DNA from 3 places in the Clostridium aromativorans genome. Region 1 is predicted to be linked to each of the others. Evidence: riboswitches for the same ligand, from Rfam matches in the RefSeq annotation. Region 1 holds a riboswitch; each other region holds the start of a gene.

Evidence for each region. Region 1 has a riboswitch for S-adenosylmethionine ahead of LN736_RS10115 (amino acid permease). Riboswitches for the same ligand answer to the same signal wherever they lie in the genome.
Region 2: linked by a shared signal. The riboswitch ahead of LN736_RS11020 (hypothetical protein) and the one ahead of LN736_RS10115 (amino acid permease) in region 1 are both predicted to bind S-adenosylmethionine.
Region 3: linked by a shared signal. The riboswitch ahead of LN736_RS00510 (YbaK/EbsC family protein) and the one ahead of LN736_RS10115 (amino acid permease) in region 1 are both predicted to bind S-adenosylmethionine.

Annotation. Positions count from the first base shown of each region.
Region 1 is NZ_JAJJPB010000011.1:85,241-89,969, reverse strand. It holds gene metK (methionine adenosyltransferase) at 1-256, opposite strand, end outside; gene LN736_RS10115 (amino acid permease) at 285-1,673, opposite strand; SAM riboswitch class I at 1,732-1,843, opposite strand; SAM riboswitch class I at 1,919-2,026, opposite strand; gene cysK (cysteine synthase A) at 2,109-3,023, opposite strand; gene LN736_RS10105 (S-ribosylhomocysteine lyase) at 3,518-3,997, opposite strand; partial or broken gene LN736_RS10100 (winged helix-turn-helix domain-containing protein) at 4,051-4,368, opposite strand; gene lepB (signal peptidase I) at 4,387-4,729, opposite strand, start outside.
Region 2 is NZ_JAJJPB010000013.1:40,329-45,057, reverse strand. It holds gene LN736_RS11025 (DNA topoisomerase III) at 1-1,369, opposite strand, end outside; gene LN736_RS11020 (hypothetical protein) at 1,629-2,060, opposite strand; SAM riboswitch class I at 2,285-2,388, opposite strand; gene glpT (glycerol-3-phosphate transporter) at 2,485-3,819, opposite strand; gene pgtP (phosphoglycerate transporter protein PgtP) at 3,851-4,729, opposite strand, start outside.
Region 3 is NZ_JAJJPB010000001.1:108,457-113,185, forward strand. It holds gene LN736_RS00500 (DEAD/DEAH box helicase) at 1-1,512, shown strand, start outside; gene LN736_RS00505 (flavin reductase family protein) at 1,667-2,248, shown strand; gene LN736_RS00510 (YbaK/EbsC family protein) at 2,279-2,740, opposite strand; SAM riboswitch class I at 2,892-2,993, opposite strand; gene greA (transcription elongation factor GreA) at 3,097-3,561, opposite strand; gene LN736_RS00520 (YitT family protein) at 3,987-4,729, shown strand, end outside.

The sequences.
Region 1 (4,729 bases):
CATCAAATCCAAATTTTGAACCTGTATATCCTATTTCTTCGATAGTTTTCCTCACTATCTTAGGTATATCCACATAGGCTTTAGTGGATATCTCTCCAACTAGAAGCACAAGCCCTGTATTTACAACTGTTTCGCAAGCTACTCTTCCATATTTGTCCTGTTCAATAACAGCATCTAGAACTGCATCCGATATTTGATCACAAATTTTATCAGGATGTCCCTCTGTAACTGATTCTGATGTAAATAATCTACTCATCTTTATCCCTCCAATTTATTTAACTTTTCTATTTACTATTTATATATGATAATTTTGATTGTTCACTATGATGAAGTAATTTATATATTCCCACCATGGCCAATACCCATATAGGCGCAATATAAAGGGCAATGCGGGTAGCTGGCAAAAACGCCATTGTAACAACAATAGCCAGCAGATAAATTATTGTAATGTATGAAGAAAAAGGGTAAAAAGGCATTTTAAAAGCAATTTTCTGCCCTTCCATAGCTTTTTTTCTGCGGAACTTCAATTGTGTTATAAGAATCGTACCCCAGGCAGTCAAAATGGCTATAGTTGTTGTTGAGGAAATATATGTAAAAAATTTCTCCGGTATGAAATAATTTAAAATTACGGCAATCAATGCCACAGCCGTACTGAAGAGTGTTCCCACATAGGGTGCCCCGGATTTATTCAACTTTCCAAATACTCTGGGAGCATTACCATTTAGTGCCAGACTGTAAAGCATTCTGCCATTTATATACAGGGCACTGTTCATGCCTGAAAGAGCAGCTGTCAAAATTACAAAATTTATGACTGAAGCAGCTGCAGGAATACCTACTTTAGAGAACACCAATACAAAGGGACTTCCTGCAACCCCAATTTTATTCCAGGGATAAAGTGCCAGCATCACCAACACAGAACCCACATAGAAGATAAGTATACGCCAAAATACATCGTTGATAGCTTTTGGAATGGATTTTTGTGGATCCCTTGCCTCTCCCGCCGTTATGCCAATAAGTTCCACCCCTCCAAATGCAAAACTCACAAAAACAAAAGAAAGCACAAACCCTTTAAATCCATTGGCGAAAAATCCTCCATTATTCCATATATTAGAAAATCCAATAGAATGCCCTCCATTATTAAATCCAAATAATATAATAAGCATTCCAAAAATAATCATGCATACTATGGCAACCACTTTCACAAGGGCAAACCAAAATTCAAATTCACCGTAAGCTTTAACTCCAACTAAATTGACTGCAATGAGTATGATCAAAAATATAAGTGCAGTAATCCATTTTGGAAACTGGGGAAGCCAAAATTGAACATATACCCCCATGGCAGTGAGTTCTGCCATAACAGTAGCTGTAGCCTGAAACCAATATGTCCAGCCTGAAAAAAATCCTGCAAAATTTCCAAGGTAACGAGTAGCATAAGCACTGAAGGAACCCGAATTTGGCTCATCTACAGCCAGCTCACCCAAGGCCCTCATAATGAAAAAAATGAACAGTCCTCCTATTAAATATGCCAGAATAATGGCAGGTCCGCCTGTCTTAATAGCATCTGCAGAGCCATAGAACAATCCTACACCTATGGCACCTCCAATAGCTATCATCTGAATATGCCTATTTTTAAGATCTTTTTTTAGTAATTTATTGCCTGCATTATTGTACATCTTATTTATACCTCCAAGTAAAAAATCTATATGTGAGAAGACATATAGATTCCATTGTCCCTCATCTTTCAGGATATACCTGCTGGAATTAGCACCTAGATGTACGAACTAAATGTATATCTGGTTGCCGGGTATCATAGGGCCAGTCCCTTAACCACTCTTGATAAGAATTATAATATTTGATTTTATATAATTACATTAAAAAACTTCCTGTGAGAAATCACAGGAAGTATAAATTCCATTATCTCTCATCTTTCAGGTTTTACCTGCTGGAATTGGCACCATTTACTGTACAAATTACAATCGGTTGCCGGGCATCACAGGGCCAGTCCCTCCGCCTCTCTCGATAAGAAAGTCTACAAATATTGTAAATCACTTATATTTAATTTATATTCAATATACAATTCTTTATTCTTTTTGTCAATAGAAATCTTTCTATTCATACAAATTTTTACTGAAATATCTGTCTCCCCTATCTGGAAATATAGTTACTATATTTCCTCCATCTATGGTATCTGCCAATTTCAACGCTGCTGCAAGAGCTGCACCAGAGGAAGATCCAACTATCAAGCCTTCCTTTTTTGCCAACTCTCTCACCAATCTAAAAGCTTCATCATCATTTACCTTTATAACTTTATCAACCAATTTTATATCCATAGTGTCCGGCAGGAAATCATTTCCTATGCCTTCAATAGCATAACCGTGCTCTTCAGTACCACCGCCAAGGGTAGAACCTTCCGGATCCGCCAGTATGGTCTTTATGCTGCTGTCCTTTTCCTTTAAATACTTTGCCACACCTGTAAAAGTTCCGCCGGTACCTGCTCCAGCCACAAAATAATCTATTTTCCCACCTAACTGTTCATATATTTCAGGACCTGTAGTAGCATAATGTGCCTCGGGATTATCATTGTTTTCAAATTGTCCCAAAGCTATGGAATTTGGTATCTGATTTAAAATCTCCTTGGATTTTTCAATAGCACCTCTCATTCCATCTTCTTCTGGAGTATGAATTATCTCCGCTCCAAGCGCCCTCATCAATACCTGTTTTTCTATGGAAAATTTCTCCGGTACTGCAAATATAACCCTGTATCCTCTGTTTAAAGCTCCCAGCGCAATTCCAAGACCAGTATTGCCTGCAGTAGCTTCAACTATAGTGTAGCCTTTCTTCAATCTACCGCTTTCCTCTGCCTTTTTTATCATATAATCGCCAATTCTATCTTTTACACTGCCTCCTGGATTAAAATTTTCAAGTTTGGCATATATATTAACTCCATCTTTTAGATCAAATTTGTTTATTTTCAGTATAGGTGTTTTTCCTATCATTTCCTTAATATCATTAAAAACTTCCATAATATAACAATCTCCTTTAAATTACAAATTTTCGCTGTTGAAGCTGTTGTTTAATATTTTTCAAATTCCGGAATTATGAAAAACAAAAAACCTTCCGCCCCTTACAGAGGCAGAAGGTTTTACTTCTACGGTTCCACTCTGTTTATCCCTCAAGTACTGCATAAAAACAACCTATGCAGGAAAGAAAAACTCATTGTCGGTACAATCATACCTTAACATTTTAACGGCTGTTTCCGCTGAAACCTACTCAAGTTCAATTCAGTGCTCCAGGATGCATTTCAATTGTCTCCCGCTAAAATTTTCTCACACCACACGAAAATTCTCTCTAAAATAGCATCGTACAATCTACTCTTCCCATCATTACATTTATATAATCTACAATCTGATAATACTACATAAACTTTAATTAATCAAGTATAATTTTACATATAAAATTTAAAAAAGTTACTTCTGCTCAAAATAGATAGAAGCAACCTTTTATAAATTGTATTGTATTATTCAGGATAATTCAACCTCTCATCCGAGATGTCTGTCAAGACCTCTTTGAGAAATTTATCTGCCCAGTACTTCGCCATAGGAAGATTCATATCCAAATAATTTCCGCAGTCTTTTGGAGCAGCACCGGGTATGTCACCTTCAAAATTCAAGATAAATTTATACATTTCCACCAGCAAATCCACGATATCCTTTGACTCATAGTCTCCATACAAAATCAGATAAAATCCGGTTCTGCAACCCATGGGTCCAAAATATACGGTTTTACCTCCATAAGTGCTGTGATTTCTCAAAAAAGTTGCTCCCAAATGCTCAATAGTATGAACTTCAGCTGTATTCATAACAGGTTCGTCATTAGGGCTTGTCATTCTTATATCAAATGTGGTTAGAACTACATCTCCAAATTTATCTTTTCTGGAAACATAAACACCTGGTATTAATTTTAAATGATTGACAGTGAAACTTGAAATTTTATCCATGCAATATCGCCTCCTGTAGAACTCATTATACATCATGTTAAACCTGTAATCAATTATTCAGCTTTGCCCTTTATTCCTCCAAACTTATATCCTATTCCCCTTACAGTTAAAATATATGCAGGCTTTTTGGAATCAGTTTCTATTTTCTGTCTTAAATTTTTTATATGTGAATCAATGGCTCTGTTGTATCCATCAAAATTTTTCTCCAGCGCAATAGATATAAGTTCCTCCCTTGTAAAAATCTTTTCAGGATGGTTTACCATAACTGAAAGTATTTTGTATTCTATGGGGGTAAGATTGACTGTTTCCCCTGATTTTTTAACTTCGTAACTTAAATTATCAATTATCAAATCGCCCTCATTAAAATAATAAGCAAACTCCATTTGTAATTATTTAAAGTAGTTTATATTCTTAAAAGGATACACTCTTAAAATTACATGTCCCTTAACATCCTTTAAATTTACAGGCCCTATTATTCTGCTGTCGGTACTATTTTTCCTATTATCCCCAAGCACAAAAATATAACCTTCGGGCACAACATACTCCGCAACAGCTGAATTGGCCTCAGTTACAACTTCTTCTGGAAGATAACTTTCAGTGAGAACTTTTCCATTTAAATAAACCTCTCCGGACTTTATCTCAATTTTATCTCCAGCTATTCCTATAACCCTTTTTATATAGTTGTCCTCATTCTCGTCATGAGAGTTGAAAACGACCACTTCTCCTCTGTTT
Region 2 (4,729 bases), on a different contig from region 1:
TTTTTACTTTTGGAAGCAACTGGCTGTCTTTTTCACCTTCTGCCTCCATTCCGGCTCCCCTCTCATATACCATTTTCCACCCTTTGGATTTTACTACATTCCCCACGGCTGTAAACAATTCTCCAGCAATATCTGCTTTTACAGAAGTTTGAACATACTCATAAGGAGGAAGCATAACTGCTAAAAATCTTTTTACAACCAGATCGTATATATTCATTTCTTCAGTACTCAATCTAGACAGCTGCACTCTTTCTTCCGTGGGAATTATGGCATGGTGATCTCCAATTTTGCCATTATCCACAAACCCTTTATGGGCATTTATTTTTTTACTCATTATCCGATCTGCAAATTTTTTATAACTTCCCAATGAAATAGCTTTCAATCTTTCAGGTATAGTTTCAAACACATCTGTAGAAATATACCTGGAATCAGTTCTTGGATAAGTCAATATCTTATAGTTTTCATAAAGTCTCTGCATTATTGAAAGTGTCTCTTTAGCTGAATAGTTGAATATCCTGTTGGCATCTCTCTGAAGTTCAGTTAGATCATACAGGGCCGGTGAAAATTTTCTTTTGTCATTTTCCACTACATCAACTACAGTACAAATCTTACCATTGATTTTCTTTACAATGCCATCTGCCTTGTCTTTATTAAAGATATTTGCCCTGCCGCTTTTTCTATCAACCCATTTCAATTTAAACTTATCGGATTTAGCAGTGATTTCATAATAATCCTTAGGTTTAAAATCATTTATTTCTTTTTCTCTGTTAACTATCATGGCCAGAGTTGCAGACTGTACTCTCCCTGCAGTAAGCTGTGCATTATATTTGCAAGTGAGGGCCCGGGTTATGTTAAGTCCTACCACCCAGTCCGCTTCTGCCCTGCACTGTGCAGCTCTATACAGATTATCATATTTAGAAGAAGGTTTTAAATTTTTAAATCCATTTATTATGGATTTATCCGTCTGTGAGGATATCCATAACCTTTTAAGAGGTTTTTTTATTCTGGCCTTTTCTATTATCCACCTGGCTACCAGTTCTCCTTCCCTTCCAGAATCCGTGGCAATTACTATTTCCCCTATATCCTTTCTATTCATCTGAGCCTTAACTATATTAAACTGTTTTCCGCTTTGCTTTATAACTACCAGCTTTAATTTTTCTGGAAGCATCGGCAGGTCTTCCAGGTTCCAATTCTTATATTTTTCACTGTAGACTTCCGGATCCGCCAATGTTACCAAATGCCCGAGTGCCCAGGTCACTACATATCTGTCTCCCTCCAGATAGCCCGAGTTTTTTCTATTACACCTAAGTACCCTAGCCAAATCCCTTCCTACAGAAGGCTTTTCAGCCAATACCAATATTTTGCTCATACTTATTTCCTTTCATCATAGATTAAACTTCAAAAAATTAGAGATAGCATTTCCAAACTATCCCTTATTCTATCTATTTTATTATAATATTTATAATGGTTATTTACAAGCTAAAAGGCTGCAACCCGTCCGTTACTACTAATAAAAAAATACTACCCATCTATAAACGGATAGTATTTTTTCACTTCAACAATTGCATACAAAATTTGACTCTTATCACTGCTTTTTTTAAAACACAAGATATAAGAAATTTTTAGTTCTAGATTATTTTTCTCAGTTTTTCCGATGATTTGACATAATCACACAAATTCATATATTTTACTTTCAATTTATACACAGTATAGTTCTTTAAGTTTCCATTTCGAATATATTTCCCCTTATTTTTACCGCCTAAGGCCTTGAATACTCTATAAATTTCAGTAGAATATATTATTTTAGTCAATTTTCCAGAAACACATATTCTCTTAAACATCTTATACTTCTCAATTTTACTTTGAAAGTAAACATTGACTATAGAATCATTTTCAACATTCCCGATATCCTTATCTACAATAAAATATATATCTGTACAATCATTTATAAATTCAGCTATATTTATAATATATTTTTTATCAGTTTTATCCAATGTTATAAAATATGCCTTCTGGGACTGATCTATATATTTCATCGCATCATTTAATATTGCACTCATTTTCATACCCCTTTCCCACTAATATTTGCCGCAATATTTATAATATTGATTTTATCTTTATGCTATTAAAAAAAGATTAAATCTTACTTATTCGCAGAATTCAATCCTTACGGATAAGTTCAACTTAACCTCTAGTTTTCTAGTTAGTCAACTAAAATATTAAATTTACTCATAGAGTCAAAAAACTTCCTATGGAGAAACCACAGGAAGTTATATCCTTTCATTTCTCATCTCTCAGGTTAACCTGCTGGAATTGGCACCATTGAATAATATAAATTCAGGTTGCCGGGTATCATAGGGCCAGTCCCTCCACCTCTCTTGATAAGAATCAATATTTAATTATTACAATTATATATTACAATTATCAAAGTATTTTGTCAATACTAATTTTTATTTTTGTGTTATTAATTTGTAATAATGTCACCTAGGAAGCTGCCGTTTGTTTATCATCTGTTGACCTGTCATGCACATTCCAGGTAAAGCTCAAGAATATTATAGACAAAATGCAGGATACCATAAGAAGAATAAATCCTCCATTCCAGCTGAATTTATCCACTATACTTCCCATAGCTACCTCAGCCAGGACCTCGCCTCCCATATATCCAAATAAACCTGTAAATCCAGCCGCAGTTCCCGATGCGTTTTTAGGTACCAAATCCAGTGCACTTACTCCTATAAGCATAACAGGACCATATATAAGCGCTCCAATAGATGCCAAAGCACAGTTAATTGCTATTGGGTTACTACTCTTCCAATATACAAATACTGCTATAGTTACACCTATCATGCATATTATTCCTATAGGTGCACGTCTCCCATGAAATACTTTATCACTTATCCAGCCCACTATTATTGTTCCAGGTATGGCCGCATATTCAAAAAGCGCAAAGGCAATGGAAGAGCTTCTAGTATCAAAATTTCTCACTTCCTTCAAATAAGTGGGAACCCAATTTATAACTCCATACCTTACAAGGTATACAAATATATTTGCTATGGCAATGTACCAGAGAAATTTATTATTCAGAACATATTTAAACAGTATCTCCTTACCTGTCATCTGTCTCTCCCTGTCATCTACATTTACATCAGGGTAATCATTTTTATACTCTTCTATAGGTGGAAGGCCAACGGACTGAGGCATGTCCCTGGCAAATATAATAAATAATATTCCCCCAACTATTGCAATAATTGCAGGCAGGTAAAAGACGCCCTTCCAATTTCCGAAAATAGAAACTCCTACCATAGCTATAACTGCTATAGTACCTCCTCCTACATTGTGTGCAGTGTTCCAAATGGACATTTTCACTCCACGTTCTCTATCTGAGAACCAATGGGTCATAGTCCTTCCGCAGGGAGGCCATCCCATTCCCTGAAACCATCCATTTAATAACATCAATATAAACATCAAGGTTATACTGGACGTAATAGGGAAAAAGAGATTTACAACTCCTGAGGTTATAAGTCCTAAAGCTAGAAAATATCTGGGATTTGCTCTGTCTGAAACATTTCCCATTACAAATTTGCTTATTCCATAGGCAAGCCCAAGAGCTGAAGCCACAAATCCCAACTCAGTCTTTGTAAATCCCTCTTGTATCAAATAAGTCTTTGCCAATGCAAAATTACTTCTCACAAAATAATAGATCATATACCCTACATATATACTTATAAAAACCTGGATCCTGTACCTTTTATACTGTCTATCTATCTGATCTTCCGGGAGCCTTTGTATATGGGGTGCCGGTTTAAGTACATCAAACATTTTAAACATTCCTCCTTACATATATCAAATATCAAATTTCCTCTAAATACCTATTCTCCATATATCTGTCTCTATTATGAATATTCCATGTAAGAGACAAAAAAAGTGTTCCAAGTACACAAGAGCTTATAATTATCATAAAAAATGCTGTCCATCCATAATACTGTATGCTTTTGCCAATCACAATTCCTCCAAAGGTAGTTCCAAATAAATATCCAAATAATCCTGTAAATCCTCCTGCAGCCCCTGCTGCCTTTTTGGGTACCAAGTCTATAGCCGCAACTCCTATGAGAGTCACTGGAATATAAATCAAAAGTCCCGTAATAAAAAGTGCCATTATATCAACTACATAGTTTCCAGCAGGATTCATCCAGTAAACCATTACAGCCAGCATTACAAGAAGCATCGACATTGTGGAAACAGGTCCCCGTCTTCCTTTAAATGTTATATCACTTAATTTTCCTGCAAAAATGACTCCAGGTATTCCTGCATATTCATAGAAAAAATAAAACCAATTTGTAAGATTCTGTGACAGCCCCTTTACTGTAGTAAGGTATACAGCACACCAATCAAGTATACTGTATCTCACTATATATACAAATATATTTGCAAAGGCAAGACACCATAGATATTTATTATTGAGAATATATTTAAAAAGTATTTCCTTTACTGAAAGCTCCCTTTCCCTATTATCAACTTTGGCACAGCAGTAATAGTCGTTTTTATATTCTTCTATAGGAGGCAATCCACATGAAACAGGATCCTCCCTCATAAATATAAAACAAAATATTCCTATCAATATAGCAGTTACTGCTGGAAAATAGAATATACCCTTCCAGCTGCCAAATATAGCTATTCCAACTACGGTCAAAGGAGCAATAATTCCATTAGCCAGATTATGTGAGATATT
Region 3 (4,729 bases), on a different contig from region 1:
TTTGAAGAGCCTTCTCAAATTCAAGCGGAATCAATTCCCATAATATTAGAGGGAAAAGATGTAATAGGTCAGGCACAAACAGGTACGGGAAAAACCTTGGCCTTTGGAGCACCAATGCTGAGTAAAATTGATTGCAATAGTAAAAACATTTCATCTATAATAATCACGCCTACTCGAGAGCTTGCCATTCAAGTAAATGACGAACTATCCAGAATTGCCAAATTTAGAAAAATATCACTGCTTCCAATATACGGCGGTCAGCCCATAGAGAGGCAAATTAAAGCCTTGAAAAGAGGCATAGATGTAGTAGTAGGCACACCTGGGAGAATATTAGACCACCTACATAGAAATACCCTGGATTTAAGCAGTATACAATTTCTGATAATAGATGAGGCAGATGAAATGCTGGATATGGGTTTTATAGATGATATAGAAGATATAATCAAAGCCTGCAATTCAAATAGACAGACACTGCTCTTTTCCGCTACCATGCCAAATCAGATAAGAAAATTAGCCTCAAAATACATGAAAAGCGATACAAAATATATAGAAATAGCTAAAAACACGTTAACTGTTGAAAAAACAAAACAGTATTACTATGAAATAAAAAACAAAGATAGGTTCGAATCTCTATGTAGAATTTTAGATGTAGATGAACCCTCCAGTGCTATCATATTTTGCAGAACTAAACGCGGCGTAGATGAATTAGTAGAAGGCCTCCAGTCAAGAGGATACAATGTAGAAGGTATGCACGGAGACATGGGGCAAAATCAGAGGTTGAACACACTTAGAAAATTCAAAGATTCCTCCCTGGACTTTTTAGTTGCCACTGACGTAGCTGCCAGGGGAATAGATGTTGAAAATGTATCCCATGTAATAAATTATGATCTTCCCCAGGACACCGAATCCTACGTACACAGAATAGGAAGGACTGGAAGAGCCAATAAAGAGGGAATTGCCTATTCTCTGGTAACTCCCAAAGAATATATGCTGTTAAAGCAGATAGAAAAATTCACTAAAAGCAAAATAAAGAGAAAAGAAATTCCTACAGTAGATGATATATTTGAAGCTAAATATAAAAATATAGAAAAAAAGATAAGAGATGTTATATCGGAAAACAATTATAAAAATTTTGTTCCAGTAGCAATGGAATTGGATGAAGAATACAATTTGGTGGATGTGGCTGCTGCCCTTATGAAGATAATTTTCGAAAAGGAATTGAGTTTTAATTATAAGGAGAATTCCATAAACATAGAAGAGGAAAATATGAGATTATTTTTTTCCATAGGAAGAATGGATAATATAACTCCAAGAAAGCTGTTGAAATTCATAGCTGAAACCTCTTCAGTGGAGGCCTATGAAATAGGAGATATAGACATACTAAACAAATTTACCTTTATAAGCGTTCCCGAAAGAGTTGGAAACATCATACTTAAAAAATCCAATGGTAAAAAGCTTCAAGGCAGAAGAGTTTCTGTAGAACTGGCAAAAAATAAAAAATCCCATCGTTAAATTAATTTGTCCTATAAGAGCCATGTGAAACCCTGTAAATATCATGAAATATATCCCTATGGTTTCTTTTAGGACTTTTATCCAATATTGACAACAACAACATCAAAAATAGAATTTTAACTCAAAATGTATAAAATAAGTTGGAGGAACCCATATGAATAAATTAAATTTTAAAGGCAGTGCAATGTTAAACCCAACTCCAGTGGTCCTTGTGGTTTCCAAAAGCATATCCAATAAATTAAATATTTTTACAGTGGGATGGGTAAGCACTGTATGTACTAAAAAACCCATTGTCGCCATGGGAATAAGACCTGAAAGGCTTTCTCATAAATACATTAAAGAAAGTGGACAATGTTCTATAAATCTTCCTACAAAAGATATGACTACAATTGTAGATTATTGTGGAGTTGTTTCTGGAAAAAAGGAAGATAAAATCAAACATTTTAATCTTAAACTTAACAAAGGCATATCCATCTCCACTCCATCTCTTGAAAGATCTCCAGTAGCCCTGGAGTGCAAATTGCTGTCAATTACACCTCTTGGAACTCACGATCTATTTTTGCTGGAAATTTCAAACGTAAAAGTGGATAAAAATCTGCTTGATTTAAACAATAAAATACATTTCGAAAAAGCGAACCTTATCTGTTACAGCCATGGAGAATACTACAGCCTAAATTCAAAACCTCTTGGCCACTTTGGATATTCAATCAAGAGAAGAAATAAAGCCCCAAGATAAGGGCTTTTATTTGATCATTTACAGTATTAACTAGCTCTCACAAACATCTATCCACTGTCCATTTACCAAATTGCCAATTACCTCTGGTTTTATTTTAAGGGCAAACTCTTTAGATCCAGCAGCAGGGTATACATATTCAAAATCCCTTATAGATTTATCCAAATATACTTTAATAGGGTTTTTCAATCCAAAAGGACACAGTCCTCCCACAGGATGACCTGTATCTTCCAGCACCTCATCATGACTCAGCATTTTAGCCTTAGTTTTAAAAAACTTTTTGTATTTTTTATTACTAACTCTTAAATCCCCTCTCATAACTATTAATATATCATCATCTTTAACTTTAAATGCCAACGTCTTTGCTATATATTTTGGCTCCGTATGTATGGTTTCTGCAGCCTGCTGAACAGTAGCACCACTATCAGGAAGTTTGAATACTGGATTTTCCATTCCCCTATCTAAAAAATAATTAACTACACTTTCTACACTCATCTTCAATTCCTCCAATTTTTTATCAAATAATTCTTAAGTTCAAGAAATGACATCCATGATTATACATTGTAAACTGTGAATCAAGAAAAGATAGCCTTCAGATAAAAAATCTCCTTATAGATAAGCTATAAGGAGATTTACATACTCATATATCTTATCTTCCAGGTATCACCTGCTGGAATTAGCACCTTAAAATATAATTTTAGGTTGCCGGACATCATGGGGCCAGTCCCTCAGTCTCTCGCGATAAGAATTTTAATATTAATTTTAAATACAGGATACCAGACTATCATTTGTTTGTCAACTCATGTTTTTGTAAAAAAATATTTCGCTAGATAAAATATCCAGCGAAATATTTATAAAATCTTTTCTATTTCCACATCATAATTTCCATCTGGAGATGCAACCGTCGCCCTTTCCCCCACTTTCATCCTAAATAAGGCTTTACCCAGAGGTGATTCTATACTTATTTTCATCTTTTTCACATCTGATTCTACTGAACTTACAAGAGTAACCTGTTCAACTTCATCTATATCACAAAATTTTACTTCTGCCGTTTTATTTATATCGAACACATCTTCATCCTGTGAACTCTCTATTATTACAGCATTTTTAAGTTGACTTTCCAGTTCCTGTATTCTAGTTTCAGTCATAGATTGATCATCTTTAGCTGCACTGTAATCGGCATTTTCGCTAAGATCCCCCTGTGCACGAGCAGATTTCAAGGCAGCTTTTATTTCCACCCTTTTAACCGTCTTTAAATATTCCAATTCCTGTTCAAGTTTTTTTTTGCCTGATTCTGTCAAAATTACATCTTGCATAAATAATTCACCTACTATTCTAAATTTTCCATAATGTAATCAAAAAACCAGCTATTTTTCATGGATTCGCTGTTTTTTTACGTGCTCATTTGCCTTACTATTTTATTATAATATTACTAATTAAATAATACAACCCAAGTTCCAGACAGTCTAGTAAAATTCAGGCCAGCCTTTTATAGATGATTCTTAAAATCAACATAATTATACCTATCAGTATCAATATTGAAAACATGTTGACACAATAATATTTACCATTATATAATATATTTAGTAAGGCATTTAAAAGACATACACACAATTATATTTGCAATTTTTGTATGTATGAGAGCATATGAATCTGAGAGAGTATTTACTTAGATTTTTATATGCTTTTTTTAATGAATAAATTTACAGTCAAGTGTATACAAGGAGGGAGGTTATTTATTATGAAAAATATAAAAGATATTTTTTTCATGTTGATTGGAACATTTCTTGTAGCTTTCGGTACCTATTTCTTTTTAGCTCCAAATCACATTGCCGCCGGTGGCACAAGCGGTATTGCCATAATTATAAACACATTGTTTCCAAATCTTCCTATTGGTCTGTTGATGATGGGAATGGAAGTTATATTATTCACTTTAGGAATTATAATAATTGGCCCTATATTCGGCGGGAAAACCGTATTCTGCAGCTTCTCCATATCTGCACTGATATTTTTCTTAGAAAAAATATATCCACATATAAAGCCATTTAGCAGTGATATTCTAGTTCAGCTTATATTTGGCATATTGATATGTGGAATGGGCATGGGTATAATATTTAATCTAGGCGCTTCAACTGGAGGTACGGATATAATCGCAAAAATAATAAACAAATATACAAAAATAAGCATAGGCAAATCCGTGCTGATAGCTGATATAACCGTAACTATAGCTGCAACTATAGTACTCGGGGTAAACAAAGGTCTTTATGCCATACTGGGGGTAATATTAAATTCTACAATAATAGACAGGGTTATAGTAAGTCTAAATTCCTATAAGCAGGTTGCTATAATAAGTAATCACGGGAGGAATATACAAAATTTTATTATAAAGGAACTTGAGAGAAGCGCCACCATCTATTATGCCAAAGGCGCCTATAAAGATGATAAAAAGGAAGTCATAATTACCATTTTAAATAGAAAACAATT